4 regions of the Lysinibacillus fusiformis genome follow, and region 2 is predicted to be linked to each of the others. Evidence: riboswitches for the same ligand, from Rfam matches in the RefSeq annotation. Region 2 holds a riboswitch; each other region holds the start of a gene.
The links. Region 2 has a riboswitch for S-adenosylmethionine ahead of JTI58_RS07095 (cyclase family protein). Riboswitches for the same ligand answer to the same signal wherever they lie in the genome.
Positions count from the first base shown of each region.

Region 1: another riboswitch for S-adenosylmethionine. It lies ahead of JTI58_RS03705 (methionine ABC transporter ATP-binding protein); the one in region 2 lies ahead of JTI58_RS07095 (cyclase family protein).
Region 3: another riboswitch for S-adenosylmethionine. It lies ahead of metK (methionine adenosyltransferase); the one in region 2 lies ahead of JTI58_RS07095 (cyclase family protein).
Region 4: another riboswitch for S-adenosylmethionine. It lies ahead of JTI58_RS17565 (YezD family protein); the one in region 2 lies ahead of JTI58_RS07095 (cyclase family protein).

Region 1 covers NZ_CP070490.1:727,714-735,610, reverse strand. The annotation lists gene JTI58_RS03730 (acyl-CoA dehydrogenase FadE) at 1-1,754, shown strand, start outside; gene JTI58_RS03725 (arsenate reductase family protein) at 1,961-2,317, shown strand; gene gcvH (glycine cleavage system protein GcvH) at 2,398-2,778, shown strand; gene JTI58_RS03715 (toprim domain-containing protein) at 2,869-3,210, shown strand; gene JTI58_RS03710 (thioredoxin family protein) at 3,225-3,536, shown strand; SAM riboswitch class I at 3,593-3,696, shown strand; gene JTI58_RS03705 (methionine ABC transporter ATP-binding protein) at 3,779-4,807, shown strand; gene JTI58_RS03700 (methionine ABC transporter permease) at 4,797-5,465, shown strand; gene JTI58_RS03695 (MetQ/NlpA family ABC transporter substrate-binding protein) at 5,535-6,386, shown strand; gene JTI58_RS03690 (IS4 family transposase) at 6,666-7,897, shown strand, end outside.
Region 2 covers NZ_CP070490.1:1,422,601-1,430,497, reverse strand. The annotation lists gene JTI58_RS07120 (erythromycin esterase family protein) at 331-1,746, opposite strand; gene JTI58_RS07115 (hypothetical protein) at 1,886-2,239, opposite strand; gene JTI58_RS07110 (DUF2225 domain-containing protein) at 2,262-2,945, opposite strand; gene JTI58_RS07105 (Cof-type HAD-IIB family hydrolase) at 3,282-4,055, shown strand; gene JTI58_RS07100 (DedA family protein) at 4,127-4,723, shown strand; gene JTI58_RS07095 (cyclase family protein) at 4,754-5,491, opposite strand; SAM riboswitch class I at 5,582-5,688, opposite strand; gene JTI58_RS07090 (YuzC family spore coat inner layer protein) at 5,785-6,183, opposite strand; gene JTI58_RS07085 (helix-turn-helix domain-containing protein) at 6,310-7,881, opposite strand.
Region 3 covers NZ_CP070490.1:576,976-584,872, forward strand. The annotation lists gene JTI58_RS02770 (alanine/glycine:cation symporter family protein) at 1-606, opposite strand, end outside; gene JTI58_RS02775 (alpha/beta hydrolase) at 733-1,539, opposite strand; gene JTI58_RS02780 (gamma carbonic anhydrase) at 1,674-2,186, shown strand; gene metK (methionine adenosyltransferase) at 2,366-3,562, opposite strand; SAM riboswitch class I at 3,821-3,939, opposite strand; gene pckA (phosphoenolpyruvate carboxykinase (ATP)) at 4,329-5,915, shown strand; gene JTI58_RS02795 (alpha/beta hydrolase family protein) at 5,982-6,758, opposite strand; gene JTI58_RS02800 (NUDIX domain-containing protein) at 6,742-7,209, opposite strand.
Region 4 covers NZ_CP070490.1:3,618,978-3,626,874, forward strand. The annotation lists gene pepF (oligoendopeptidase F) at 1-308, opposite strand, end outside; gene JTI58_RS17540 (Dps family protein) at 527-967, shown strand; gene JTI58_RS17545 (general stress protein) at 1,158-1,595, shown strand; gene JTI58_RS17550 (DMT family transporter) at 1,632-2,531, opposite strand; gene JTI58_RS17555 (LysR family transcriptional regulator) at 2,666-3,547, shown strand; gene JTI58_RS17560 (phosphopantothenoylcysteine decarboxylase domain-containing protein) at 3,619-4,290, shown strand; SAM riboswitch class I at 4,500-4,595, shown strand; gene JTI58_RS17565 (YezD family protein) at 4,666-4,821, shown strand; gene JTI58_RS17570 (flavin reductase family protein) at 4,911-5,396, opposite strand; gene JTI58_RS17575 (VOC family protein) at 5,546-6,331, shown strand; gene JTI58_RS17580 (amphi-Trp domain-containing protein) at 6,836-7,114, opposite strand; gene JTI58_RS17585 (cold-shock protein) at 7,260-7,460, opposite strand; gene JTI58_RS17590 (formate--tetrahydrofolate ligase) at 7,673-7,897, shown strand, end outside.

The sequences.
Region 1 (7,897 bases), 690 kb from region 2:
GCGGCGGATTTCTTATTGAAGATGTGGAATTAGATCGTGTATTTACACCGGAAGATTTCACTGACGAGCATAAAATGATTGCTAAAACAACAGAGGAATATGTGGCAAATGAAGTCTTACCAGTAGTTGAAAATTTAGAGCACCATGAATTTGAGCATTCAGTGCGTCTCCTAAAAAGTGCAGGCGAATTAGGCTTACTTGGAGCAGATGTGCCTGAAGAATACGAAGGGCTTGGATTAGACAAAGTTTCTTCAGCTTTAATCGCTGAAAAAATGTCTGTTGCAGGTGGTTTCTCTATCACACATGGTGCCCATGTTGGTATTGGGTCATTACCAATTGTTCTATTCGGTAATGAAGATCAAAAGAAAAAATATTTACCTAAGCTTGCTTCAGGTGAATTAATTGCTGCTTATGCATTAACAGAGCCAGGCTCAGGTTCTGATGCTTTAGGTGCAAAAACGACTGCGAAATTAAATGAAGCTGGTACACATTATATTTTAAATGGTGAAAAGCAATGGATTACGAATGCAGGCTTTGCTGATGTATTTGTTGTCTACGCAAAAATTGATGGCGATAAATTCTCTGCATTTATCGTAGAACGAGCATACACTGGTGTTTCAGTAGGCCCAGAAGAGAAGAAAATGGGGATTAAATCATCATCTACTCGTACATTAGTATTAGAAGATGCGGAAGTACCTGTAGAAAATCTATTAGGTGAAATTGGTCGTGGTCATGTCATTGCGTTCAATATTTTAAACATTGGTCGTTATAAACTTGGCGTGGGCACAATTGGTGGATCTAAACGTGCATTGGAGTTAGCTATTCAGTATACAAACCAACGTCAGCAATTTAAAACAAAGCTTTCTGATTTCAATCTGACAAAAGAGAAATTATCAACAATGGCTTCTCAATTGTATGCTTCAGAATCATTAAACTATCGTACTGTTGGTTTATTTGAAGATCGCTTAAGCCAATTAAGTCTAGAAGAGCAAAAGCAAGGAAAAGTGATTGCAGGTGCGATTGCTGAATATGCTATTGAATGCTCGATTGCCAAAGTATTCGGTTCAGAAACATTAGACTATATTGCAGATGAAGCAGTACAACTTCATGGCGGTTATGGCTTTATGGCTGAGTATGAGGTAGAGCGTATTTACCGTGATTCTCGTATTAATCGAATTTTTGAAGGCACAAACGAAATTAACCGCATGATAGTACCTGGTACATTTATGAAAAAGGCACTAAAAGGTGAGCTTCCTCTATTACAAGTTGCTCAAAGTTTACAGCAAGAGCTGCTCATGCTAATGCCAGAAGATATCGGTACAGAGCCGCTAGCGCAAGAAAAATATTTAGTGAAAAATGCGAAGAAGATTGCGGTATTAGCTGCAGGCTTAGCAGCACAACGCTTTGGCGCAAAACTTGATCAAGAGCAAGAAGTATTGGTGAACATTGCCAATATCGCTAACCAATTATTTGCGATGGAATCAGCTGTCTTACGTACAGAAAAGGCAATTGCTCGTGACGGCGCTGAAAAAGCTCATCAAAAATTGCTATACACACAAATCTTCTGCCAAGAAGCATTCGCAGAAATCGAAAAAGAAGCAAAAGATACAATTCTTGCTTCAGCAGATGGCGATGCAGCCCGTATGACATTATCTGCACTGCGTAAGCTAACGCGCAATAATCCATACAATTTAATTGCGAAGAAGCGTGAGGCTTCAGTTAAACTAATTGATGCTGAAAAATATATTGTTTAATAGCGCACACCTAGCCTAGCTATCTGCAAAAGATAGCTAGGTTTTTTATATGAGATGGATAGAAGTGCAAAATTGGTGGATAGAATCGTAAAAGAGACGGATAAAAATGTGAAACTGATGGATAAACTTACAAAAAAGAGTGAAGTTCACCATTGAAAACAACTATGATGGTATACTACAGAAAAAGACAGAAGAGGAGCATTGTAATGACGATTCAATTTTTCCATTATCCGAAATGTACAACATGTAAAAAGGCACAGAAGTGGTTAAATGAGCATGAGGTTTCCTATGAAGAGGTACATATCGCAGAGCAACCGCCAACTAAGGAAGAATTAACAGCTATTTGGCAAGCTAGTGGACAGCCTTTGAAGAAGTTTTTTAATACCTCTGGTATGAAATATCGTGAGCTGGGCTTAAAAGACAAGTTAGCGGAAATGACTGAGGATGAACAGCTTGAGCTACTTGCTTCCGACGGTATGTTAATTAAACGTCCCATCGTCACAGATGGAAAAAAAGTTACTTTAGGTTTTAAAGAAGCAGATTTTGAGCAAGCTTGGAAATAACGTATTTAACCTTGTATTTATAGGAGAAGTATGGCAAACTGAAAGTGAATATATTACATATTTATGGAGGGGTTTTTTGCATGAGCACACCTAAAGACTTACGATACTCTGAAGAACATGAATGGGTAAAAGTAGAAGATGGAAAAGTACGTATTGGTATTACTCACTTCGCACAATCTGAATTAGGAGATATCGTATTCGTTGAGCTTCCACAAGTTGGCGACGAAATCAAAACAGATGATCCATTCGGTAGCGTAGAATCAGTAAAAACTGTTTCTGAATTATACGCACCAATCTCAGGTACTGTAGTTGAAGTAAATGCAGATTTAGAAGATAGCCCAGAATTCGTTAATGAATCACCATATGAAAAAGCATGGATGATCGTTGTTGAGCCTGCTGATGCATCAGAAATTGAGAAACTAATGACAGCAGAGCAATACGAAGAAATGATCGCTGAATAAGACAAGCCATAATCAAAAAACGTCGGAAACTACCGGCGTTTTTTGTTATATAATGACTTATAAGTGGGATCTCTAAATGGAGGTGGCGTAATGTTCGAGGGAAAATGCTTGATAGTAGAAGGACGCTCAGATAAGCTACAAATTGAGCCTATTTTAAATGAGAATGTTACAATACTATGTACGAACGGCACAATTGGTGTGCATCAATTAGAAGAACTACTTGATCCCTACGAGGGCTGTGAGCTATTTACTTTTTTTGATGCAGATACTTCTGGTGATAAGCTACGTGCATTAATGGACAGACATTATCCAGAAGCTGAGCACCTTCGTACAATGCCAACGTACAAGGAAGTAGAGACAACACCAAGAAAAGTGTTAGCAATGATTTTACTGCGTGCACATTTCTCAATCCATAATGAATATATTTTGTAAGGTTGCGTGAGTAAATGGAAGAATGGTCAACAGAGCAGTGGGCAGCGGCCCAACAGTCGGGAGAGACAGCTGCATTTTATTTATATACACCAATGTGTGGAACGTGCGCAGTGGCATCCAAAATGATGTCCATTATTGAACAATTACTGCCACAGCTACAAATTGGCAAAGCGAATATCAATTTTTTGGAACACATAGCCTATGAGCATCAAATTGAAAGTGTTCCATGTCTACTCATCAGTGATGGCGAAAAAGTGACAGAAAAGATTTATGCTTTTCAATCCGTACCATTTTTATATGAATTGTTAAAAAAATCAATTGACTGAACTTTACTAGCGTGGTAAAGTATCAAATATATTACTAAAACATTAAATATATCGAACTCTTATGAAGAGTGGCGGAGGGAAGTGCCCTATGAAGCCCGGCAACCATCACAATGTGAAAAGGTGCCAAATCACCCAAAGATTTTTCTTTGAAAGATGAGAGAACGGTTTAACGTATAATACGTGACCCCTTCTACTTGTCTGTGAGTGAAGGGGTTTTCTATATGAGAAAAGGAGTATTCGCTATGATCCAGCTTCAAAATATTACAAAGAAATACAAAACAGCAAATGGCGAATTAACGGCAGTCAAAGACGTCAACCTTACCATCAATAAAGGTGAAATTTTTGGCATTATCGGCTATAGTGGCGCTGGTAAAAGTACCATGATTCGTTTATTAAACGGTTTAGAGAAACCGACAACAGGAACAGTAACGGTGAACAATCAAGAATTTTCATCGATAAAAGGGCAAAAGCTTCGAGCAGCTAGACAAAAGGTAAGTATGATTTTCCAGCATTTCAATTTACTTTGGTCGAGAACAGTGGCTGAAAATATTGCTTTCCCTTTAGAAATCGCTGGTTTTCCAAAGGCTCAACGTGAAGCACGTGTAAAGGAATTAATTGCACTTGTAGGCCTAGAAGGACGTGATAAGGCATATCCATCCCAGCTTTCCGGTGGACAAAAGCAACGTGTAGGGATTGCCCGTGCATTAGCGAATAATCCAGAAGTTTTACTATGTGATGAGGCGACATCGGCACTCGATCCTGAAACGACGGATGCCATTCTCGATTTACTCGTTGATATAAATGAACGCTTAGGCTTAACAATCGTCCTGATTACACATGAAATGCATGTCATCCGCAAAATTTGTCATCGTGTAGCGGTGATGGAGGCAGGCGAAATTGTGGAACGTGGTGAGGTATTACAAGTCTTCCAAGCACCACAAGCGGCCATTACCAAAAAGTTTGTATCTCAAATTACAGACACAAAGGAAACACAGGATACGGTGGCACAAATCAAAACAAACTATCCAACTGGACAACTTGTCAAACTGATTTTTGTTGGTGAAAAAACAGAACAGCCTGTTATCTCACATCTTGTGAAACAATTTGATGTAGAAGTAAGTATTGTTCATGGTAATATTTCACAAACAAAAAATGGTGCATACGGTACACTGATTGTGCAAATTGATGGCTCGAAGACAAACGTGGCTGAAGCCCTTCGTTATTTAAATACAGTCGAAGTACAAACGGAGGTGATTGCAAATGCTAACTAATCTCTTTCCGAATGTAGACTGGGAAAATATGTGGCAAGCTACGTATGAAACATTGTATATGACAGCTATTTCTACGGTTGTGACATTTATTCTTGGGTTAGCCATTGGTATCGTTCTATTTTTAACTAGCCCCAATCAGTTATGGGCAAATAAAATCGTTAGCTTTTTAACAGGATCACTCGTTAATATTTTCCGTTCCATTCCATTTATCGTATTAATTATTTTATTAATTCCATTTACGAAGTTTTTACTTGGTACAATTCGAGGAGCTAATGCGGCGTTACCAGCATTAATTATCGGTGCAGCACCATTTTATGCTCGTATGGTATTAATTGCGTTACGCGAAATTGATAAAGGTGTTATAGAAGCAGCCCGTTCAATGGGGGCAAAAACTTCTACAATTATTTGGAAAGTATTGATCCCTGAATCATTACCAGCTTTAATTTCTGGTATCACTGTAACGGCTGTTGCCCTTGTAGGTTATACTGCGATGGCTGGAATTATCGGTGCAGGTGGTCTTGGTAACCTAGCGTTCCTAGACGGCTTCCAACGAAATCGCCAAGATGTGACATTAATGGCAACTATTTTGATCTTAGTAGTCGTATTTATTATTCAATGGATTGGTGATTTATTTACTGAGAGAATTGATAAACGCTAGAAAGAAAATTGAGGTTATTCCGGTTCTTACCGCTAACATATTTTAAACAAATAAAAGGGAGTGTCATAAATGAAGAAGTTATTAGCAGGATTATTTTTATCAATACTTGTACTAGCATTAGCAGCTTGCGGTACAGATAAAAAAGAAGATGAAAAATCAGCATCTGGCGATCAAACAGATAGTAAAGAAAACGTAACATTAAAAGTAGGTGCTTCTAATACACCGCACGCAGTTATTTTAGAAAAAGCAAAACCGATTTTAGCTAAAGAAGGCGTCGACCTTGAAATTGAAACGTATACAGATTATGTTCTACCAAACCAAGATTTAGAGTCAAAAGAAATTGATGCAAACTATTTCCAGCACATTCCTTACTTAGAACTACAAATCAAAGACAATGGCTATGATTTTGTCAATGCTGGTGGTGTTCATATTGAACCAATCGGTATTTACTCAAAAAAATATAAAACGTTAGAAGACCTACCTGAGGGCGCAACAATTTTACTTTCTAACTCAGTATCTGACCATGGTCGTATGCTGTCATTATTAGAAGCTAAAGGCTTAATTAAATTAAAAGAAGGCATTGATAAAACAGCAGCAGAATTAAAAGATATTGATGAAAATCCTAAAAACTTTAAATTCGATGCAAATACTGCACCAGAAATGCTTGTACAAATGTACGAAAATGATGAAGGCGATGCAGTACTGATCAACTCTAACTTTGCCATCGATAACGGTCTAAACCCAATCGAAGATGCGATTTCTCTTGAAGATAAAGAATCTCCATATGTTAACATCATCGCAGTACGTGCAGGTGATGAAACAAAACCTGAAATTAAAAAATTATTAGAAGTATTAACATCTAAAGAAATCCAAGACTTCATTTTAGAAGAGTGGAAAGGTGCAGTAGTACCAGTTAAATAATCATCGAGACTGTAGACAAACTCAATGAATTTTGAGTTTGCCTGCAGTCTTTTTCTTTTACAATGAAATAAAATAAAGCCGTTGATTGCCACTACGGGCGGATGCTTTCCGCGGGCGGGGTCGAGCTGCTTCCCTCGCTTCCCTCAGTCCAGGATCTCGATTTTCCCGCAGGAGTCGCCACCCCCATAGCCGTGTCCTTAGTGATTTCCTTTATTCGTTGGTTCATATTTCTCTTATCAAGGTATAGATAAGTACACTTGATAAAGGAGGTCCAGCAAAATGAAACCAGAAAATATTCAATTACTTGCGCCACTTTTTCAGATACTTGGGAAAAATGAAGTAAAAGAGGTGGGTAGATTATCGGGTTTTATTCAACGCGAGCGTTCGTTTAGTGCGGCACAATTTTTACACTTTCTGTTTTTGAAAAAGAGTGAGATTATCAGTGATTCGCTTGAAACGCTTTGTACGGACTTGGCGGAGCAGGATATATTTATGACGAAATCGGCTCTTAATAAACGCTTTGATGAACGGGCTGTTACTTTTTTGGAAACCATTTTTGGACGATTATTCAAAACGCAGCTTCAACTCGCCTTCCCCAAGCTAACGGGATACACATTTACTCGAATACGTATTTTAGATAGCACAACGATCAAATTGCCAGATGCCTATCAGGGAAATTTTCAGGGTGTCCATTGTTCGTCTGTTAAAGTGCAAGTGGAGTTTGATTATTTAACCCAACAGCTACTTTATTTTGATTTAATGAACGGACGTGATGCCGATAATCCAGCAGGAATGACGCGATTACCTTTGATTCAGGAGAGAGAACTGGTTCTACAGGATTTAGGCTATTTTCAATTCGATTTTTTTAAAAAGGTGCACGCAAAAGGTGCTTTCTATATCACAAAAACGAAAAAAGATACGCAATTGTTTGTCGAAGTAAGTCATCCACCTCGTCATCCAAATGGGAAATTGATTGAAAGTCGCCGTTACAAACAAATTCATTTAGAAGAAATCGCATTAGATATGGTACGTGGCGAATACAAAGAGTGGTCCCAATTATTTGTAGGACGACACGAAAAAATGCCTGCACGTTGTATTCTCTATCGCCTCTCAGAGGAACAGAAAAAAGAGCTACACAAGCGGGAAAAAAGAAGACGTCAAAAGAAACAAGGGCAAGTCCATAAAAATGAAGTAGAACAAATACCTGGAGTGGTCATCTATTTAACAAATGTACCAGAGGATATGCCAGCAAGTGAAATTCATGAACTTTACCGATTACGCTGGCAAATCGAGCTCTTATTTAAAACATGGAAATCAGATTTAGAAGTCGATAAGGTGAAGAAGGTGAAGATTGAACGATGGTTATGTCATTTCTATCTTCAAAGTATTGTGCTTTTATTGACTGAAATGATCATGGGAATGATGAGAAATGATCTATGGGTGACAAGAAAACGGAGGATTAGTGAAAGAAAGACGGTCCGGTTGATTGCAAAACAAATAAATCGACTTTT
Region 2 (7,897 bases):
GAAAATAAGAGCTCATCCCCTCTAAGAATACAGTTAATGGGCGATTTGATCGCTATGCTACTATGAAAAAAAGTAAAGACACTTTGCAGAATGGTTGATTGGAGTGGAGCCAGCGTCACTCCTAGGGGATTTAGCGTCACAGAGGAGACCCTGGAGCGAACGGAAGTGAGTGAAGCGGCTCCTCGGACGCCCCCTGGAAAGGACGCTGGCGGAACGGAAATCAACCTCTCACCTTGTAAAGTTGCTTTTTCTGCCGTTGACATCATCTTTTTTCAACAGCATGACAAGAGCAAACTAGATCTCTAGTTTGCTCTTGTTTAGTAAGAGAGGTTATTTGATATAGGTTGGTTTATTGACCTTATCTATTAAAAGTATGCCATCGTATTGGTCGCGCGGAACAAAGCTTTCTTGCATGACACCCCAACTATAGGCTAAACGAGGCTCAAACATCCATGAGTTGCCTCGCTCATTTTGACGGTTGCGCAAATCAATGAATGTGTAAGGTTTATTTGTTGTAGACAGAATATCCTCAATAGATCCTTTGACAGGAGGTAAAACAGGCATAGGTTCTCCCATATTATTTGCTGTCTCTCCACTTGTCATGTATAGACCTAATACATAGCTATATTTCTTATACATATCAGGTAAACGTTCTCCCATTAATTTAACTGGGTAAGGGGATCCCATTACATCCGATTGTGCCTTACGAATATGATCGTTATGTGCCCAGACAATAAACTTTTCTGTTGGGTAAACTTCTTCAGCTAACCAAAGTAAGTTCTCCATCATCGCTTGATCTCGCCATTCCATAGTTTGTAAAAAGGATGCTATAATATTTTGTTCAATGTCGATGTTGGACTGAATCGTTAACTCTATATATTCGTCCGCTAGCCGAATACGATCTGTTAGCGTGCGATCCATCAATTTTACAATATGAGGCTCATTTGGATAAGCTGTCTGTAACTCTTTTTCTTTCGTTTCAATTTGTGATTTTACCTGTTTATACACATCCATTATAGTAGCTTTTACTTTCTGATAGCCTTTCAAATCTTTTCCTGAGCTCCATTCGGCAAGTTGCTTCTCCGCTTCACTGAATTGCTGAGCTAGCTTAGGGTTTTGGAGCCAATCTCCGTTCGTAAATGGCCCTTGCTGTTGAATATCAAAGCCAGTAAGTACAAGAGGTTGCTCTGTTGCTTGAGTTGATTTTGCATAGTCAAACAGAGGCAAAGTTTCTTTTGTCCACCAAACCCCGAAAATGGCATCTTTCATTGTCTGTAGAGCTGCTTGCTTGTCAATTTGTCCTTGAGCGTTCATCACATTGCCCATACCACTTTCAAAGGCAAGGACATTATAGCCCATTTCCTGATGTAAAAATTGTATTAAACGTGTTTTCGCGAGATTGAATTGTGCCACACCATGCGAGCTTTCCCCTAAAAAGACAATACGTTTATCGTGTAATAAGGGCTTTAACATCTCTAAATCCTCAAATTTGTTAGCGGGAATTTTTTGTCCATTAAACATTTCAGGCTGGATGGATGACAAGCTGTATGCATGATCATTCGCCCATTTTTTCCAATCAAGTAATGTTTCATTAGAAGTCCTAGCTTGTTTGACTGTAGAATCGTTTTCAATATTAACCTGCTCAGTTGTAGGAACAGCGGCAGAGACACTAGCAACTCCGTTCAATGTCAATAAACTTGCCAGTACAAAACTTAATAAAGCCTTATGCTTCCTAGCTTTCTTCATTCATTATCAGCCCTTTTCTTTATAGTAATACTAATTATAGGGAGCGAAGTTTAAAGTAAAGGGAATATTTGTTTAAATTTAGTTTAAATTTCCTTATATAAAAAGAAAAACACCTCCAATTGATGGAGATGTAGGAATGCTATTTATAGTGATACGTACTTGCCCTTACATGGTTACGTTGAATTTGGTTAAACCACGCACGATCCTTTTCTTCTTGTTTTAATGTACCAACAATGGAGGAAGAGCAACTTACGCAAATTTTAGCTTGTGTAATCTGCCCACATCGTTCGCAAGGGGCTCCTAGATTAGGGAAAATGGAGTTCTTTAATTTCCCTGCTTTTACCCATTTGTAAAGCAATTCGGATGATACGCCTGTTAAAGCGACAACTTCATCGTTTGTTAAGTAGCGATTATTTTTTCTTAATAAAAAATGATGTAACTCTGAAAATATATCTTCTTCTCTCACATCTATTTTCTTTTGAAATAGCAACATAACTAATCATCTCCTCGTCCCATTAATTAATGATTTCATTAATTGTTATAGGTTGTTCATCATATTTATAATTTTCCCAACGATTACGTGCAAGCTTGCGATATTTCGCCGAAACATTTCGATCAGCGATTAAGCGAGAAAATCCTTTTTTGGCTTCAGGAATGTCACCTAGTCGTAGGCTTAATTCAGCATGTAAAAACTGAATTCTCTCTCCACCTTCTTGATTGGAGGCAAAGGATTTACTATAAAAGTCTCTAGCTGCAAAAAGGTAGCGCTTTTCGGATTCTTCGTCATTTTTTAATCGATAGAGCCAAGCAATTTTTAGAGCGAAATTCGCCATTAAAAGAGCTTCCTCCATTGATGCACGGGATACTAAATAGGCGAGCTTAAAACTGATAATGGCATCATCAATTGTACGTTCCTGACAGATATCCATAGGTTTCTGGAGCTCTTTAATGTATAGTTCATCAATGAGTAGCATGAAAGGTCCATATGTCCGTGTCATAGATTTATGATAGGCATAGCCACAATGTGGACACACGGCAACTTCATACAGCAAAGGGTTTAGGCCATCATAAACAGGCATGAAATCCGTTTGTTCTTCGATAATTTTATATCGATTAGGGCGAACTTTATATGTTGTAAACTGCTTTTTGCAAAATTTACAATCTACACTACTTTCATAGTAGTAAATGTTAAATGCCATAAGAATCAACTCCTTTGCGTGCTCTAGAATTTTATTTCTTTTGTTCTATTTATACGTAAGAATTTATCGTTCAATGTATTTAAGTGATTATCTTTTATTTTAACAATTTTGAGTTCTTTGGTATACTCCTTTAGAATTATTAAAATAAAAATATTCATGGATTTATTAGTTAAATATTATTATAAATACGCTTGTAATAGTTTTTATCGGTGTTGCGAATGGAAGTTATATAGTTTGCTGAAAGTTTGTCAAAATACTTTCACATATTTCATGGAAAAGAAATAATAAACTTGATTCTTGTGGTTCTAAATTACTATTTATGTAGGGGGACTCAAAATGAAATATAACATCGTGTTTTTTGATGTAGACGGCACATTAATTAATTACGAGGATGGCTGTGTGGAAGAAAGTACAAAACAGGCTATTCAGCTATTGCAAGACAAGGGAATCCATCTTGTAGCGGCTACCGGAAGACCCTTATCCATGTGCTCTGAGTTACAAGAGCTGGGGATTGAAACCTTTATTACAGCAAATGGAGCCTATGTGAAACATAAGGATCTTGTCATACATAAAACACCCATTGCTAAAGATATTGTCCAAAATGTACAGGCTTTTGCGCAGGAACAACAGCATAGCCTAACATTTTTTACAGAGCAACTGTCCATGAATAGCATACAAAGTCCAGTAGCTTTAAGAGCGATGCAAGAAACTTTATCTTTACGGGATTTTCCACTTGTAAATGAAACAATTGTAGATGAAGAGGTTTTTCTCATGTGTCTGTATGCAGATGAGCTGGCTGAAAAAAGATATGCTAGCCAATTTTCGAATATATTTTTGCAGCGATGGCATCCTTATATTGTGAATGTATTACAGCAGGATGTTTCGAAGTCATTAGCTATTAAAGCGGTACTGGATTATTTTAATATTAGCCCTGAGAATGCCATTGCCTTTGGCGATGGGGATAATGATATTGACATGTTAGAGTATGTAGGGTTAGGGATTGCCATGGGAAATGGTAGCACAGCTCTAAAAAGTGCTGCCAATTTTGTTACAAAGAAATCTACTGATGGCGGTGTCAATTTTGCTTTACGTCAACTTCAAGTCATTTAGAGTGCTGAGGTTAGACTGTCATGAAACTTATATAGCAGGTCGATTTTAATAAATTTTAGGTGGGATGATTTATGGCACAACACGTGCAGTCTCTAATTGAACATTACGGATACTTTGGGATTATCGTGATTCTAATTGGAGGCATTGTTGGGTTGCCACTTCCTGATGAGGTCTTTTTAACTTATGTAGGCTATAGTGTTTACCGAGAAAGTCTTGAACACATTCCTGCCTTAGTCAGTGCACTGATTGGTGCAGTTGGAGGCATTACTTTAAGCTACTATATCGGTTATCGTTTTGGCTTACCGTTATTGCAGAAATATGGCCCTAAAATTCATATTACAGAGCAAAAAATTGATTTTACGAAAAAGATGTTTACAAAAATTGGACCTACCTTATTATTAATTGGCTATTTTATTCCTGGGGTACGTCATTTGACAGCATATATTGCAGCTATTAATAATTATCCTTATAGGAAGTTTGCGCTTTTTGCCTATACAGGTGCATTTATTTGGACGTTCACATTTATATCATTAGGAAAGATGCTTGGGGAGAAATGGCGATTTGTTGGATACTATTTAACCCATTATAGTATCTATCTCATCCTATTGTTTATTCTAGGAATGCTTATTGCTTACTTTTTATTCAAAAAAAGAAATGGACAAAAATAAAAGTCGGTATACGCTATACCGACTTTTATGTTATGGCAAAATAGCAAATGAGCGCACAGGGAAGCCTGATGCTTTTTCTGGCTTAGGTACGATATTGAAGATGATGGCGCCCTTCGCAGGTAGCTTGTCCAAATTAGTCATTAACTCAATTTGATAGGTGTCTTGTTCAAGCACGAAATATTCGCCATCTAGCTTGCTATTTTTACGAAAATCAGCGGCAGAGTCCGTATCGAATGTTTCATGACCAATTGCGCTTACCTTGCGTTCTTTTAGTAAAAACTGTAAAGCCTCTAAACCCCAGCCAGGGATGTGGTTATGTCCATCTGCATCCTTATTACTGAATGCCTCCTTATCTGGCCAGCGCTTACTCCAATCTGTACGTAATGCTACAAATGTTCCTGCTTCAATTTCTCCATGCTGGGCTTCAAAATCACGAATATCTTCAACACTTAATGAAAAGTCATGGTTGCTAGCAGCCTCTTGTGATTTATCAATGACGACAAGGGGAAGAACGAGTTCTTTTAGTTCTAATTCTTCTAAGTACCGAGTGTCTCGCACAAAATGAATAGGTGGATCGATATGTGTGCCATATTGACCAGGGAACGTAAATTGTTGGGCAAAAAAACCATCCTCATGAGAAAATAATGTTTCAAATTTAGCGTCCTCAAACATAAAAAAATGTGGTGAATTAGGGCCGAATGTATGTGTTAAATCAACCCACTGTTTTGATTTTAATAATTGCAATGCTTGTAAAAGTTCATTAGACATTGATATCCCTGCTTTCTGTTAAAATTAGTGGTAAATAAAAAGGAGTCCCCTTATAGAAGAGGACTCCTGCAAAAACAACGGTAGTTCTTCTTCTCATCTTCAAGGCGGATCATTTTGCCAATTGGAGTTAGCACCATACTGTTGAGCTGGTTGCTGAGACTTCATCGGGCCAATCCCTCCGTCTCTCTTGATAAGAAAAGTGATATAAGAATTTTCAGAAATAACAATACAAATACTTTAGCATAGTTTTTTATAGTTTACAAGTTCACTAGGGATACAAGGTTAAAGTTTTTTCACCAATTTAAGTTTAAGGTTACTCCACAACAATCATGATCAATAAGACGTATTCTAAAACTGTCTGGTGTATAGTTTGCTTCAAATTTCATCGTGATGCCTGTTGATGTGATTAGTCTATCAACCTCTGTTTTATTTGAAAGCTGTGCAGCATTCATTAGATCATGTGCAAATTGTTGGGAGCTATCAATTTTATCCGTAAGTAATTGAGCTTGCTGCATCATCGCCTTTATCCGTGTAGCTGAAATTTTCAATTTATGTGTGTCGACAGGTGGAAAGGGATTAGTGGTCGGCATTGCTAAATGTTGAGGAATAGGTCTTACGGCAAGCTGATGGACGGATGGCGACGTTGGATAATGATAGGGATGAACAAAGTACGGATAAGGATTGTAATACAATGTAATTCCTCCTATCCTATAGCTGATATCTTATCTTATGTAGCCAAATGGCTTTCGGTGTTACTTTCAGTATCAAGTTTGTCCTAAAACATTGAAAAAGGAAGCTATAGTGGGCTTCCTTTTTGTTTAGCCTAGGATATTCAAGACATCATCAATTTTTTTACTATGTGATAAAATGCCATAATTCATCCATGTTAAAAAGTCTACTTCATAGACACATTTACTTTTAACTGCGGCTAGGTTTTTCCAAGTGGGCGTTTTTAAAATAGCACGTTCCTCATTTTCATAAATAGAATGTTGTTTATCAAATGTAATAAACAAGTGATCTGCGTCTAATTGCAGCAATTGATCAAACGTCAGTTGTGCTTTACGTTGATTGTGCGGAATACTCCATACTAGTGGATGTGGCATTAAACCTAAGTCACGATATAAAATGGGCCCCGTATAGCCACATTCAGGACCAGCGTATAGGGTAATGCCAATGGCTGAAATACGGAGAAATGCCACACTTTGCCCATAAACGGATTTGCTAAGAATTCCCTTTGCTTGCTGTACCTTATCCTCATATTGTAGGATCACGTCTTGCATCAAGGGAGTTTTTCCTGTTAAATCAGCAATTTTAAATAAAGTAGATTGCCAGTTCTCACCAGGATGTGAGATATGGCAGACAGGGGCTACTTCACTTAAATGATGAAAGGATTCCCAACGCTCTACACCAGAATCTAGCATAATTAGAGTTGGTTTATAGTGAAGAAGTTGATCCATTTCTCTATTTTGTACATCAATATCTGGCACTTCTTGGAGACCTAAATAGTCTTGTTTTCCCCATTTTGAATGACTGAATTGAGCAATTGGCGTAATCCCAAGGGCGACAAAGAAATCTTCTAAAAATGGTGCAAATACACGTAGATTGCTGCTTTGATTTCTTCGATATTGCCCTGGAGAGATGCCGACCTGTTCTTTAAAACGACGATTGAAATAATACTCATTATTAAATCCGACAGACTGACTAATTTCAAATACTCGATCATTTGTCGTCATTAATAATTGCTTAGCTTTTTCAAGACGAATGTTATTTAAATAGTGAAGAGGGATTTGCCCCGTAATCTCTTTGAAAATGCGCGTATAATTCCATCTTGGTACATCGGCTAATTCGGCCAACTGCTCAACCGTCCACTCTTTTTCAAAATGTTTATGCAAGTGGTTAATGGACTGCTCAACAGATTGGCGATCATTTTTTTGCACCTGCTTGGGTATAGCTTGATGTAAGAGCAATAACATCAGCTCTTGAAAGTGCACATGCTGCTCAAAAATCGTGTGCTCATCCTCCGCTAGGCGGTTTTGATAAATGGCCTCTAGCAGTCTGTGACATTGCGAAACGGGGAGGAGACGTTGCTCTTTAACACGCGTAAAATGGTTAGAAATAGTCTGATTATCACTGAGATGGACAATGTTGAATTGTAATTGATAAAAACATAGGTGCTTGCTTTGGATGTAAATATTAACCGTGTTATTGGGCGGTATCAATATGCACTTTTCTTCACTAAGATGTATAGTGTTATGATCTATTTCTAGCTTTCCACTGCCACTCATTACGATGAAAAGTGTATAGAAATCACTACTAATCAACTGCGTGTTTGATGATTGAATTGCATAAGAGATATTTTGTAACGTATAAACATGTGTTAAGTTACCCATTGGTGATTCACCCCTT
Region 3 (7,897 bases), 850 kb from region 2:
AGCAGCGTTTGCAATTGATTTAATACCACCAATGATAATAGCACCTAGTAACACAACAATTATAAGTCCTGTGATCCATGTATCCAAACCGAAAGCGTTTTCAACAGCACCTGCGATGGCATTTGACTGCACACCAGGCATCAAAATTAACATTGCAATTAAAGCAGCTACAGCAAAAATAACTGCAAACCATTTTTGACCCATTCCTTTTTCTATGTAAAAGGCCGGTCCACCACGATATTCTGTATCTTTCTCTTCTTTATAGATTTGAGCTAATGTTGACTCTACATACGAGGTAGCCGCACCAATGAAAGCGATTGCCCACATCCAAAAGACAGCACCAGGTCCTCCCATTCCAATTGCTGTCGCAGTACCAGCAATATTACCTGTACCTACACGTCCTGATAATGCGATAGACATTGCTTGGAAAGAGGATATTCCCTTTTCCGATTTCTCCCCTTTAAACATTAAAACAAACATATCTTTAATGTGCCTTACCTGTAGGAACCTTGTGATAATTGAGAAAAATAACCCAATCAATAAGATACCATAAATAAACCATGGTCCCCATAAAATACCATTCAACTTCTCCACAATTACATCCATTTTACCCCTCCAATTTAAAATACCTTACTTTAGATCATTATAGTATTACACTTTTCAGAAAATTACAATATTATTTTTGAGTAACAATATTTAAGTAAGTAACCTAGTAAATGGAAGGGTATAAACCTATTTAATTATATAACCAATTCTTCGAAGAGCATTATTAATAAAATCACGTATATACATAAAAATCTCTTCACGCTCTCCCTCATGAAATAAATTATGATAACAATTTTCCCATTCTTTAAACTGAAATTCCGTAAATTCTTGTTGATGTAGCCAGTTTCGAGTTTGGCGTGTGTCCGTAATTTTATCTTTCTCAGCCGTCATAATGAGCATAGGCATATTTGGCATTTCACCTTTAGGCAGCATCACTAAATTTTTCATCATCTGCTGAAGCTCTCGATACCATTTCACAGAAACAACAGACATGAGCGGTACATCATCTTTCATTTCTTCTCTACCTTCAACATTACGCGTTAACTTTTCTAAAGTAATGTCATGTGTCAATTTGACATTAGCTGTTAATGCACTTAAACTCGTTAAAGCATTTGTTAATTTACCTGGTAATAGCTTTAGTTGCAACCAAGGTGATGTTAAAATAATACCCGCACATTCATATTGCCTCTTTTGCATTGTATGGAGAATTAATGTTGCGCCTAGCCCATGCCCTATTACAAAAGTTGGCAAATTATATGAAAAAGCATTCTCAATTAGGTTTCTTGTATATTTATTGTACAATTTGAAGTCCTCATCATGGACACGGGCAAACCTTGCATCCACCCCATGATTCGGTAAATCTCCCATGACTATGTGGAAGCCTTCCAATCTTAATTTTTCTATCAGCCATGCGTACCAACGGTGATTTTCATAAGCACCATGAAGAATAGCAATCACAGCTTTTGCTTGTCCATCAGCTTCCCATTTCCACATTTACATAGTCCTCCTAAAAAATAATTACACTTTAATTATAGCGAAATAAATAGCACATTTTAATTTTATATTTCCATAAAGTTGCGTATTTGATACGATAATACTACATTATAGAAAGAAAAGAGGCGATTTTCATGATTTATCCATTTAAAGATAAAATGCCAAAGATCGATCCGTCTGTTTTCATTGCTGATTACGCAACTGTTACGGGCGACGTAACAATTGGTGCCGAAACCACTATTTGGTTTAATACGGTTATTCGTGGTGATGTTTCCCCAACGATTATTGGTAAACGTGTCAGTATCCAGGATCTTTGCTGCTTACACCAAAGCCCAAAATATCCACTCATTATTGAAGATGAGGTAACAGTTGGACACCAAGTCACTTTACATAGTTGTACAATTCGCAAAAATGCCTTAATTGGTATGGGTTCCATTATTTTAGACGGAGCTGAGATTGGAGAAGGTGCATTTATTGGAGCAGGAAGCCTAGTACCTCCTGGTAAAGTCATTCCTCCGAATAGTTTAGCATTAGGTCGTCCAGCAAAAGTTGTCCGTGAATTAAATGCAGAAGATAAAGAGGATATGGAACGCATCGTACGAGAATACGCAGAAAAAGGTCAATACTATAAATCGCTTCAGAAATAACTAACATACACAAAAAATCAATACTAACGAAAAAATCCCTCGCGTTTCCGTGTAACGAATTTGTTCACGAATCCTAGCGAGGCATTTTTTGTAAAAAAACAAAAGGGGCAATGTTGCCCCTTTTCTTATTAATACATTAGAATAATTTTCTAACGACTTCATTACTTTAGTTCAATAGTTTATAAACGTGCTTTTTCTCGTAGTGCATCTGCTTTATCAATTTGTTCCCATGGTACATTTAAATCTGTACGACCAAAATGTCCATACGCAGCCGTTTGTTTATAAATTGGACGACGTAAATCAAGCATTTTAATGATACCTGCTGGGCGTAAATCGAATAGCTCGCGTACCCATTCTACGATCTCACTTTCTTTCGCTTTACCTGTACCAAATGTATCTACCGCAATAGAAACAGGTTGAGCTACGCCAATTGCATAGGCAAGTTGTACTTCAGCACGTTCTGCTAAGCCCGCTGCTACGATATTTTTCGCTACATAACGTGCCGCATATGCAGCTGAACGGTCTACCTTTGTTGCATCCTTACCAGAGAATGCACCACCACCGTGACGTGCATAACCACCGTATGTATCAACAATGATTTTACGTCCTGTTAAACCAGCATCTCCTTTTGGCCCACCGATTACGAAACGGCCAGTTGGGTTGATGAAGTATTTCGTGTTAGCATCTAATAATTCACTTGGCACGACTGGAGCAATAACAAATTCTTTTAAATCCGCTTGAATTTGTTCGAGTGTTGCTTCTTCATCATGCTGTGTTGAAATAACAATTGTATCCACGCGAACGGGTACATTATTGTCATCATATTCAATCGTTACTTGCGTTTTCCCATCAGGACGTAAATAGGCAAGTTCACCTGATTTACGTACTTCTGTTAAACGGCGTGCTAATTTGTGTGCTAAGCTAATTGGTAATGGCATTAGCTCTGGTGTTTCATTACATGCATAGCCAAACATTAAGCCTTGGTCACCAGCACCTATTGCTTCAATATCCGCATCTGTCATAGAGCCTTCACGTGCCTCTAATGCTTGATCAACACCTTGTGCAATATCAGGTGATTGTTCACCAATCGCCACAAGCACCGCTAAGTTTTCAGCATCAAAGCCATATTTACCTCGTGTGTAGCCTATTTCTGCCACAGTGTCACGAACAATACCTTTAATATCTACGTAAGTAGAGGTAGTAATTTCTCCTGCTACTAATACTAACCCTGTTGTTACAGTTGTTTCACACGCTACACGTGCATTTGGATCTTCTGCTAAAATAGCATCTAAAATGGCATCCGAGATTTGGTCACAAATCTTATCTGGATGTCCTTCTGTTACACTCTCTGATGTAAACAGTCGACGGTTTGTCATTTGGTTTTCCTCCTAAATACTCTTACAATAAGTAGTTGTGTATGAATACGGTACTCATTACCCATGTCAAGTCCGCTCCTAAGGATTGAACTCTCAAGCCGTTACTGCTGCTTTTAACACGAGGATTTCGAAAGATCCGTCATTATAATAAGGAAAGAACTACATATACTTACCTTTACATTGATTTTTAACAATAAAAAAATCCTTTTCTCACGTTACTTTACATGAGGAAAGGAATAATGACTGCGTAACCTTTCACTCTTATCGTTCAAGGGATGTTCCCTTGCATCAGGTTGGCACCAACGCATGTCGTGAAATAGTTCATGCAGGTTGCCGGGTTTCACAGGGCCTGACCCTCCACCAGCTCGGGATAAGAGTATCCGTTCAATCTCATGTTACTGAAAAGGTCGAACGTTGTCAAATATTTTCTTATGTATTACTGTATAAAAAGGAAAGAACAGATTAAACAAAAACTTTTCATACTTGGATGATGATGTAAATAGAAGCAAATTAATCCCTACAACATACCTAGCTACTTGTGGTAACATATGTGTGGCTCAATTTTCGCGCCTAATTACTGTAGGATTGATGGTATTCTACTCGAAAAACATTATTTTTTGTCAGTTTATTGAAAAGTGATAAAAACTCTAAAATAATTTCTTAATTAGTATAGATTATTTAAGCAATTGTGTTATACTATTTTTGAAATTAAGAAAAAATCCCTCTAAATCAAGGGAATACTATAAAAAAGGATGGTATTTAATCGATGAATTCAGTAGAAATTGCAAACGAACTGAAGGAATTATTAAACGGCGGTAACATTAATGTTCAACTTTCAGTACCACAATTAGCAGAAAAAGCTACCTCTCGTGGTGAAGCAATGTTAACAGTAGATGGCGCAGTTCGTGCAGAAACTGGCAAATACACTGGTCGTTCACCTAAAGATAAATATACGGTAGAAGAAGAAAGCACAAAAGATCAAATTGACTGGGGTAAAGTCAACCAACCAATCTCCTCTGAAGTGTTCGATAACCTATACGTAAAAGTAATAAAATATTTAAAAGAACGTGACGAGTTATTCGTATTCAAAGGCTTTGCAGGTGCTGACAAAGATTCACAATTAAGCATTCAAGTCATTAATGAATACGCTTGGCACAATCTTTTTGCTCATCAATTATTTATCCGTCCAACAGCAGATGAATTAGCTTCTCATGTTGCCGACTTCACTGTCATCTCAGCTCCTAACTTTAAAGCAGATCCTGCGGTTGATGGTACTGCTTCTGAAACATTCATCATCGTATCACTTGAAAAGAAAATTATCTTAATTGGTGGTACTGAATATGCTGGTGAAATGAAAAAATCTATCTTCGGTATCATGAACTACTTATTACCACAACAAGGTATTCTTTCAATGCACTGCTCAGCAAACGTTGGTGAAGCTGGCGATGTGGCATTATTCTTCGGTCTATCTGGTACTGGTAAAACGACATTATCAGCTGATCCAGATCGTAAGCTAATCGGTGACGATGAACACGGTTGGTCTGCTAATGGTGTGTTCAACATTGAGGGTGGTTGCTATGCAAAAACAATCAACCTTTCTGCTGAAAAAGAACCAGAAATCTACAATGCAATCCGCTTCGGCTCTGTTTTAGAAAACGTAGCTGTTGATCCAGAAACTCGTATTTGTGACTATGATGATGGTTCACTAACAGAAAATACACGTGTAGCTTATCCAATCCAATACATCGAAAATATTGTTGATCCTTCTGTTGCAGGTCATCCAAAAACAATCATCTTCCTAACAGCTGATGCATTTGGCGTGTTACCTCCAATCAGTAAATTAACAAAAGAGCAAGCAATGTATCACTTCCTAAGTGGTTTCACTTCTAAACTTGCTGGAACTGAACGTGGTGTTACTGAGCCAGAACCAGTATTCTCTACTTGCTTCGGTTCACCATTCCTTCCACTTCCTGCAACAGTATACGCAGAAATGTTAGGACAAAAAATTGACGAGCACGGCGCACAAGTATTCCTAGTGAACACTGGTTGGACTGGTGGCGAATATGGTACAGGTAGCCGTATGAAACTTTCTTACACACGTACAATGGTACGTGCAGCAATCGATGGTAAATTAGCAGGTGTTGAAACGACACAAGATGCTGTGTTTGGTTTACACATTCCAACAGCGGTTGAAGGTGTACCTTCAGAAGTGTTAAACCCTCGTGAAGCTTGGGCAGATAAAGCTGCATATGATGCAAAAGCTGCTGAGCTTGCAGGCTTATTCAACGAAAACTTCAAGAAATTCTCAAACGTTTCTGAAGCCATCACTACACTTGGTGGCCCATTAAAATAACGACTAAATAAAAAACAAAGGGAACAAATTATTCGTTCCCTTTGTCTTTTTGTTTTCTTCTATGCTTTATTGTTGTTTCATCCACTTGCAAAGAGCACGAACAGTTTCACGATTTTTTGCTGGTGGATATTGATGTGCGTAGTTAAGATCATACCACGTTTCGAATGATTTATTTGCATCCTCTAAAAAAAATGCCAACTGTCTGGCATGTTCTATATCCACATTTTCATCACGATAGCCATGAATGATCAGTACAGGGGCTGTTATCTGCTCTATCTCAAATAGTGGCGTTCGCGCATCATACGCTTCTGGGACACGATTCGGTGTTCCTCCAATAATGCGCTTCATCATCCTTCGCATATCTGTGCGTTCCCAATAAGTGGCCGTTGCATCCGAAACACCTGCCCATGTCACAACAGAAGTAATATCTTTTCTTAAAATGGCTGTCCAAAGAGCCATAATTCCCCCACGAGAAAAGCCAAAAACATGGATATTGTCATTACAGTATTGCTTGAGTACATCTACGGCATAGACAGCATCATAACGATCTGCCCCTGCAAACTCGTCTCGACCCTCTCCACCACGATTTCCACGATAGTATGGGGCAAAGACGATAAAGCCCTGCGCCGCAAATTGGGCAATACGAGAGGGTCTTACCATTCCAATGCTTTGCATGCCACCTCTTAAATATAAAAAGCCATCATATGTACCTTCTGTCTTTGGTTCCGCTAATAATCCTTTTATACGTAAGCCCTGTGATAGATAGGTTATTTCTGTTAGTCGTATGGCTGGATTGGGTGAGGGATAGGCACGTTTTTCCACAATTTCACCATTGTATGTCACGGTCTTTCAACTCCTCCAGCATTTTCTTCATCCCCTCATCCTTCATATGAAAACTCAAGTTAGGATGCTGGGTAAATTCTTCATCTGTTAACCAAAGCATGCCTGACGTTTCTAAATCAAATTCTATGTCCTCTTGCACTAAAAATTGTGCAGTGAAAACGGTTTTACAAAAAACGATTTCATCATGCACTGCATACTCTGCGAACCATTGAAGATTTTTCACATGAACACCCGTTTCTTCAAAAACTTCTCGAATCGCCGCCTCCTCTAATGTTTCGCCCTCTTCTAATTTCCCCCCTGGTACTTCTACACCACGTCGTTTATGAACCGTACATAACCATTTATTTTCATGCTTTAAAAGGACAAGGACGTGTTTAGGTTCTACTTTAAATTCGCCTCTTGTAAAACTCAAATCTACTTGTAGGCCATGTAAATCTGTAAATGTTAACATCTCTTCAACCTCACGTTCTTTCTTGTTGCAAAACAAAAGTTACTCTCTTCTTCATTACTTCTATATTTATGGACAGAATTTAATCATCATTCCTATTCCTATCTATAATAACTATAGTGTAATTCTACAAAGACAAGCAACTCTAAACTACAGTCTGGTAAAGCATGTAAAAAGGCAACTTTGCAAGGTGAGGGGTTGATTTCCGTTCCGCCAGCGTCCTTTCCAGGGGGCGTCCGATGAGCCGCTTCACTCACTTCCGTTCGCTCCAGGGTCTCATCTGTGACGCTAAATCCCCTAGGAGTAACGCTAGCTCCACTCCAATCAACCATTCTGCAAAGTGTCTTTTCCTTATCTTTCATACTAGCCGTAGTGAACAAAATAACCCATTATTTGTATGATTAGAGAATCGATAGGCTCTTATTTTCAATGTGGAGAAGTGATACGTGACAACAACTCTTCATAAAAAGTAGTGAACACCTTCCCTTTATTTGAAAACCTTTGCTAAAAAGGTAACACTTTTGTGGGTTGGAGTGGAGGGCTACTTGACTCCCGTAGGATAGCAAGACAGGCAAAACTCTAAACGGAACGGTAGCGGAGGAAGCGATTCGGCGCTCACCCACAGGAAAGCAAGTAGCCTGCAACGGAAATTCATTTCTACCTTTCAATTGACTGTTTTGTTTTTCAACAA
Region 4 (7,897 bases), 2.2 Mb from region 2:
TTTCCGATAGCTGTACCAAATTTAGCGGCACGCATTTGTGCTACATCATTTGTGCGATCTGTTTCGAGATTTAAGCTTGCATATGTGCCAATCGGAACAAATCTTTTTTGTAGCTCTTCAAAGGCTGTTAACACGTCGATTACTTTTTGTGCATCAGTAATTGTTCCTTTGTATTGTTGCTCGAAGCTAAGCGCATCTTCCACTAATTGTGCCAAGGTAGGTTCAAAATCAGCCTCATTGCTTAATAAATCTGTTAAATCCCAAGTTTCTTCTACTGCAACATCTTTTCGTAATGGTAAAACTTTCATTCTATGGACACCCCTTTACATGTAAGTGATTTCATTATAACGAAACTATTTCGGAAAGTGAAATAATTTCATAGAATAGTTGCAATATTCTTACTGAAGGTCGTTTCGCATGAAGTATGTTTGAAATATTGTCGGTCGGGAACAATGTGTGTATAGCCAACATCTTTTATTACTCATACTAATGGCTAGAACAAGACATATTGGAGGAGAAATGGATTATGACACAAAACTTAAACAAACAATTAAATAAGCTAGTGGCCACATGGTCTGTGCTTTACACAAAGCTACACAATTATCATTGGTATGTCACAGGGCCAGCCTTCTTTACACTGCATGCAAAATTTGAAGAGCTGTATAATGAAACAACGCTGAATTTAGATGAAATAGCAGAGCGTATTTTATCAAAGGATGGCAAGCCAGTGGCGACATTAAAAGAGCATCTAGAGCTATCCTATGTAGAAGAAGCAACAGGTGATGAAACGACAGAGGACATGGTTGCAACGACAATTTCCGATTTCCAAAAGCTGATGAAAGCTTTGAATTCTACAATGGAGCTAGCCGCAGAAGAAGGGGACGACCGTACAGAGGATTTACTCAATGCGATGTATCAGTCTCTTGAAAAGCATACATGGATGTTAAAAGCCTTTCTTGACAAGTAAAAATGAAACGTTCAGCATGCTGGAGAAGAAAGCCTCTCTAGCATGTTTTTTTCTGCCCTGAACGCTTTATGTCAAATCAGCAACATAGTTTAAGGCATCATAACAATTATTACAGTTTCATAAAACGGGTTTGCTTGTTTGCCATGAGGGTAATTACCTAGTAAGCCATACAACTTAGGAGGAATTGAACATGATGAATGAACAAAATCCAAAAATTGAGGTGGCCCATACAAGGGATGAAATGCTTCACATTTTAGAGCATATGCGAATGGAAGGTTATCACCAAGACGATATCCATATTATTGCGAGAGATCCCCAACAGTTTGAGGATGTAAAATGGGATGCCGATGTGCAAACACATGAGGCTGGAAATTGGGTAGACCAATTCAAATCTTGGTTTACAGGCGACTCAGCTGTTACAGAGGGCTTAAAACGATTTAATCTGTCAGAGGGACAAATCGCTTACTATGCACATCTTGTAGAACAAGGAAGTATTGTCCTATATGCAGAACACGAGGATGATGTTGATACGCTTCAAACCTATCCAGAGACAGCGGAAGAGCAAGAGGAGCGTTTAAGAAATCAACAGCGTATGGCAGAGGCAGAGCAATATAGAAGATTTTTATAAAGAGAAAAACAGAGTGATCCCAGTGATCACTCTGTTTTATTGTATGACTTTTTCTTGTGCGTCTTTCTTTATAAAGCGTAGGGCATGGAAGTGCTCTAATTGAGCCACTAAATTCCCAATAAGAATGAAGCTACCACCAATCGCTAATTTCATAGTTAAGCCTTCTCCGATAAACATCATGGCAAACATAGCGGCAAAAATAGGTTCTAAGGAGAATATAAGGCCTGTATGTGTAGCAGAAGTATACTGTTGTGCAACAGTTTGACCAACAAAACAAAACGCACTACAGATGATGCCAAGCCCTAAAATAGCAATCCAAGATGTTGTGGAATTTGGCAATGTCGGTGTTTCGAATAGAAATGTTAAGCCAAGCGCATAAATACCAGCAAAGCCAAGCTGATAAATTCCGTATGAAATGGATTCTACATTTCGTGTGAATGAGCTGTTTAAAAGTAAATAAATTGAATAACATACCGCAGCAATGGCTACTAATAAATCACCTGTATGGAAAGTGAATGAGCCATGTGCTGTTAAGACAGTAATACCAATCATCGTACAAATGATCGCAAAGCTAACTGCTCGAGAAGGTAATTTTTTTTCAATAAAGCTGCTGAAAATCGGCACTAACACGACTGTTAGGCTCAAGATGAAGCCAGCATTTGAAGCAGAAGTAGACTGTAAACCAAATAAACTTAACGCGAACACAATGAATAATAAAAAGCCTTGAATAGCCGCATATTTTAATGTTTTACCATTTACTTTGATCATCCGTTTGTAAAAAATAAGTCCTGCTACGAAAAATGCGATGATACAACGCAATGCCACCACATTATAAACTGCCAATGTTTCTAGCCCCATGACCATAAAGGTATAAGAGAGCCCCCAAAACATTGTGACAATAACCATCAATACATTTGCTTTTCCTTGGATACTCATTATGTTCACCTACCATCTGTGTACTAAAACAGTTTTTATACTAAAAATTACTATATATCTTGTATTGTGATTAGTAAAACGAATGTTTATAATGAATAGGATTAAAAAAATTCATGTATATAGAGGGATTGCGGATGAGCTTAGTTAAATACGAGATTTTAACAAAGGTGGCAGAGGTGGCAAGCTTTACAAAAGCAGCTGATGCACTAGGGTTAACACAGTCTGCTGTGAGTCATGCCGTGTCAAGTTTAGAAAAAGAATTTGGTTTTGCTCTCATTCATCGAAGTCGTGTAGGTGTAACATTAACGAGTGAGGGACAAACGATGCTAAGGGCAATGCGTCAGGTTTTGGATGCGCAGGAATTATTACAACAGGAAGCAGCTCATATTCTTGGCGTGACACGTGGTAAGGTTCGAATTGGTGTAATTTCAAGTATTTCTTCGAATTGGATGCCAGAAATTGTTCGAATTATGGATAATCAATTTCCAGGAATACAGGTGGAGTTACGAGAGGGAGATTACTATGAAATTGAACAATGGCTTTTAAGTGGTGAAGTGGAAGTAGGGTTCTTGAATGGTCAAAAGTCAGAGCAATATCAATTTACTGAGTTACAACAAGACCCATTATTATGTATTGTTTCCGATAATAGTCCCTTATTTGATAAGACAGAAATTGATATCGTAGACCTAGAGGATATGCCATTTATTATGACTTCCTATAAAGGGACAAATGATGTCAAGGTGCTATTAGAGCAATATCATATAAAGCCGAATATTCGCTTTGAGCTTTCTGAGGAGGTAGGGATTCTTTCTATGATTTCACATCATTTAGGGATTAGTATTTTACCCCAATTGGTTATTCAAAATTTACCACCAACATTGAAAGCGATTCCATTAAAGCAAGGTGGCTACCGCACCATTGGGATTGCTATGAAACACCATGCTTCACCCGTTACAAAGAAATTTGCAGAGATTTTAAGCGCTTGGTTAAATGAACAAAACAGCTCCCTACGATAGTCGCTATTGAAGCATATCCTTACATTACGTTAAAATAGTATTTGTATATATTTCAGAAAATAGGTGAGTGTATGGGGACATTACAAGGCAAAACCGTACTCATTACAAGTGGGGGAACACTTGAAAAATGGGATCGTGTACGAGGGCATACGAATTTATCAAAAGGCACAATGGGCTGTTATTTAGCAGAGGCGGCGCTGGCTGCTGGCGCTAACGTAGTATATATGCATGGTTACTTTGCACAGCTCCCAGAAAACCACAACAAAATGACATTGATAAAATTTGAAGGCATAGAGGATTTAGGACAAAAGGTGTGTCATGCTGTCCAACAACAAGTCGATATCGTCATTATGGCTGCTGCTGGCTCTGATTGGGTCATTGACAAGGTGTATGATCAATCAGGTAATTTAATGGAGGAGGCGGGGAAAATGCCTTCCGACGAACCACCTATTATTCATTTTAAAAAGGCGCCAAAAGTGTTAGGACAAATCAAGGGCTGGCAACCAAAGGTAACATTAGTAGGCTTTAAGCTCGAAGCGACGGATGATGAGGAGTTCTTGCTAGCTCGCGCAAGACTGCGTATGGAAACAGCCAATGCTCAATTTATGGTAGCAAATAGCTCCCAGTCTTTATACGGAGGGGACGAGCCTCATTGGATCGTGCCTGCTGAAGGCCAACCAATCAAGGTGATGGGGAAGCAACAGACCGCACAAGCTTTAATGGCCTGTTTACAAGAACAATAAAATCAAGAACTGTGCAGAGGCTATATTTCTGTGCAGTTTTTTTCTTTGCTTCTGTGGTTAGATATATTGACATAGCATACAATACGGTAGGATTATGTGTGAATAGCCTATAAAATTCTTACATTTCATAGTATTCAACTAGGTTTTCTAATATTTTGTATTGACATTCCTATAGCAGAATTATAGAATTATTTTCAAGAAACGCAGTACTCTTATCAAGAGAGGTGGAGGGACTTGGCCCAATGAAGCCTCGGCAACCGAAAAACAGGTGCCAAATCCAACAGATGGTGTCTGAGAGATAGGAGGGGCTATCAATCAGTTTGATGCGTTGGCCTCTTTATGATCAATAAGGATAAAAAAGAAGGGGTGTATCGTATGGCTCAGTCGGTAAAAGTAGATGATAAGAAATTAGAGGCAATTGCGAAGGCGATTCAAAATCTTGAATTTGGTGAAGTGCATATTACGATTCAAGATGGTGTGATTGTGCAAATTAATAGGCTTGAAAAGCAGAGATTTCCGCAGAAAAAATAACAATGATTTCAGTAGAACTTATGTCAAACGGCCACCTATAAGCATGAAGGATTTCCTTTGCTTACAAGTGGCCCTTTTTTGTGTAAAAGCTAGCTATAAAAGCTTTTTGGTATAGAACCGATATGACGGCGATGATAAAGTAAAGGCTCTTTTTGAGCATTTGTAATGTCTACCACCTGCCCAATAAAAATGGTATGGTCGCCAGCATCAATTTGCTGAAACGTTTTACATTGTAAATTAGCTGCTGTATCATGTAAAATCGGTAGTTCAAAAGAGGAAGTTGACCACTGTGCTTGTGCAAAGCGATCAGGGATTTTACTTGCAAATAGTGTACATAAATGTTCTTGATCACTCGCTAAAATATTGACCGCAAAATTTGGCGCAGCCGTAAAATAAGGATGGAGCTGAGATTTTTTATCGAGTGACCACAAAATAAGGAGCGGGTCGATTGAAACAGATGCAAAGGAATTGACGGTTAAGCCAATAGGTTTTGTGTCATGACATGTCGTGACAACTGTTACGCCTGTAGGATAATTACCTAATGCTAATTTAAAAGCAGCTACTAAATCTGTCATTCAAATCACCTCTTTATGAAATTAGTGAACGGAGTTTGTAGGTAAACGAAACTTTTTTTCATATCCTACTAGTAACTCCTTTTCTTGAGTAAATTTTAAACCAATCAAACATACAGGTAAAGGTAATGGGGAAAGAAAGGGGAATGGCCATGACTTTATATTTTGATCATCTGGTTCATCAAGTGGAATCACCAGAAAATATAAAGGTTTTCTTCAATAAACGAAATGTCCATACAGTGAATGGTGGGCAGCACACGATGTGGGGGACTTATAATACGTTAAGCTACTTTGGCTTAAGCTATATTGAACAAATTGCTATCTATGATCGTGATTTATTTGAGCAAGCGGCACAATACCCATATTCCCTACATTATACGTTTAAACGTGATCAAGAGCGCCAGGGATTTTCTCGAATTGCCCTGCGCACAAAAAATATTGAGGAAGAGGGTCGGCGCTTGCGAGCATTGGGCTATGAAGTATATGGGCCAGATGCATGTAGCCGAACAAGACCAGATGGCACTGTTGTAGAATGGAAGCTACTGCATTTTGGCGAGCCAGATCTTCCAATCGATTTTCCATTTTTGATTGAATGGGCGGAGGAAGATGAAGAGCGTTTGGCTCAACTAAAGGCAAGTGGTGCCATTGATGTAAAACAGGCTATAACGATGGAATCCATCCAATTCTATGTCAAGGACATGCAGGCAACCGTCCAGCTGTGGCAAGAGGCGTTGCAGCTACCAGAGCCTGTGCAATATGAGCAGTATATGTCACTACAGCTACCGAATATGCGTTTAGATTTCTATAAGGAAGAGAGCGCAGTAGCCATGACACTCGGTCATGTCAAAGAAGGACCATTTGGCGTGACATTAAAAGATCCAAAACGTACAAAGGAAACGTTAGTTTGCCCAGGCGCTTTTTATTGGATAAATCGATAATGAGAAAAATCCACTTCATCAGAGAAGTGGATTTTTACATGTTGCTGAACTAGAAGAAAAAGACTTTTTCATAAGGCGAGAGGTTGATTTCCGTTCCGCTAGCGTCCTTTCCAGGGGGCGTCCGAGGAGCCGCTTCACTCACTTACGTTCGCTCCAGGGTCTCCTCTGTGACGCTAAATCCCCTAGGAGTGACGCTGGCTCCACTCCAATCAACTTGCTACAAAAGTTGACTTTATTAATCTTTTATCATTTCCATAGTGTAAAGTAATTAGTCACGACAACCACTAATAAGTGAAAACCCTTCATTTGTATTTGTAAATACCTTTACTAAAACGATAACCCTTTTGTGGATTAGAGTGGAAGGCTTTTTGATTAGTAAAACCGGCGAAACCCTACACGGAGAGTCAGCGTCAAGCAAGTAGCCTGCAACGGAATTCTATCTTCACCTTTCTATTTGATAGAAAAATCCACTTCAACAGAGAAGTGGATTTTCGTTGCCTATTATTATTCTATCGTCATTTTTTTCGGTGATTCTGTACCTGTATACCAATCCAATTCAATTTCAAATGAATACTTGTCGCCCTTTTTTGTATAGGAGTATTCGATTTTGAGCTGCTCACTAGGGCTAACAACAGTTGGCTCTGTGCCTTGAACAAAAGTGAATTCACCATTTTCTTTAAGCTTTTTTGCGATTGTTTCCAGTGTTGCGGCAAATTCTGCTACACTTTGTCGTTCTTTATGCTTCAAAATAACTTCTGTCATTGGTTTATTTTGTTTTTGCATCAAAATCCCTCCTTACGTATTGTTACTTCTATTATAACATGGAAGGGTCACTAAGCTTTTTTAACAACACAAAAAGCGGATGAAGGAAACGATCCTTTTCCTAATCCGCTGCTAATCTGGAACTACACGGATAGCCCCATTCTGCTTATCGTTTTACAACATTTGATGCTTGGGGTCCACGATTGCCTTCCACAACATCAAATGAAACCTTTTGACCTTCTTCAAGTGTACGGAAGCCTTCCTCCTGGATGCCCGTAAAATGAACAAATACATCTTCGCCATCATCACATTCAATAAAGCCATAACCCTTTTCATTATTGAACCACTTTACGATCCCCTGTTGCATAAGCATTCGCCTCCAATGCGCTTGAATGTAAAATAAAGTTAACTAAGTCGTGCTATATTGAGAAAATGTGAAAAAATTGCATTTTCTCTTAGAACATACAGGAATTGAACAAAGTTGTCAATCGATTGTCGAAATGCTCGTATATCTGGCTTTCTTTTTTTTCACAATTAAGACTATAATGGAAATGAACAACATAGAAAGTAGGATGCCAAATGACAACGAAAAATCAACCATTATCAGATTTAGAAATCGCTAGTCAAGCAGTGATCAAACCTATTACGGAAATTGCCAATGCTGCGGGTATTCCAGACGATGCCCTTGAGCAGTATGGACGCTACAAAGCAAAGATCGATCCATTAAAAATTACAGCTCAGGGCGAGGATGCAAAGGTTGTATTAGTCTCAGCCATTAGTCCAACCCCAGCAGGTGAAGGGAAG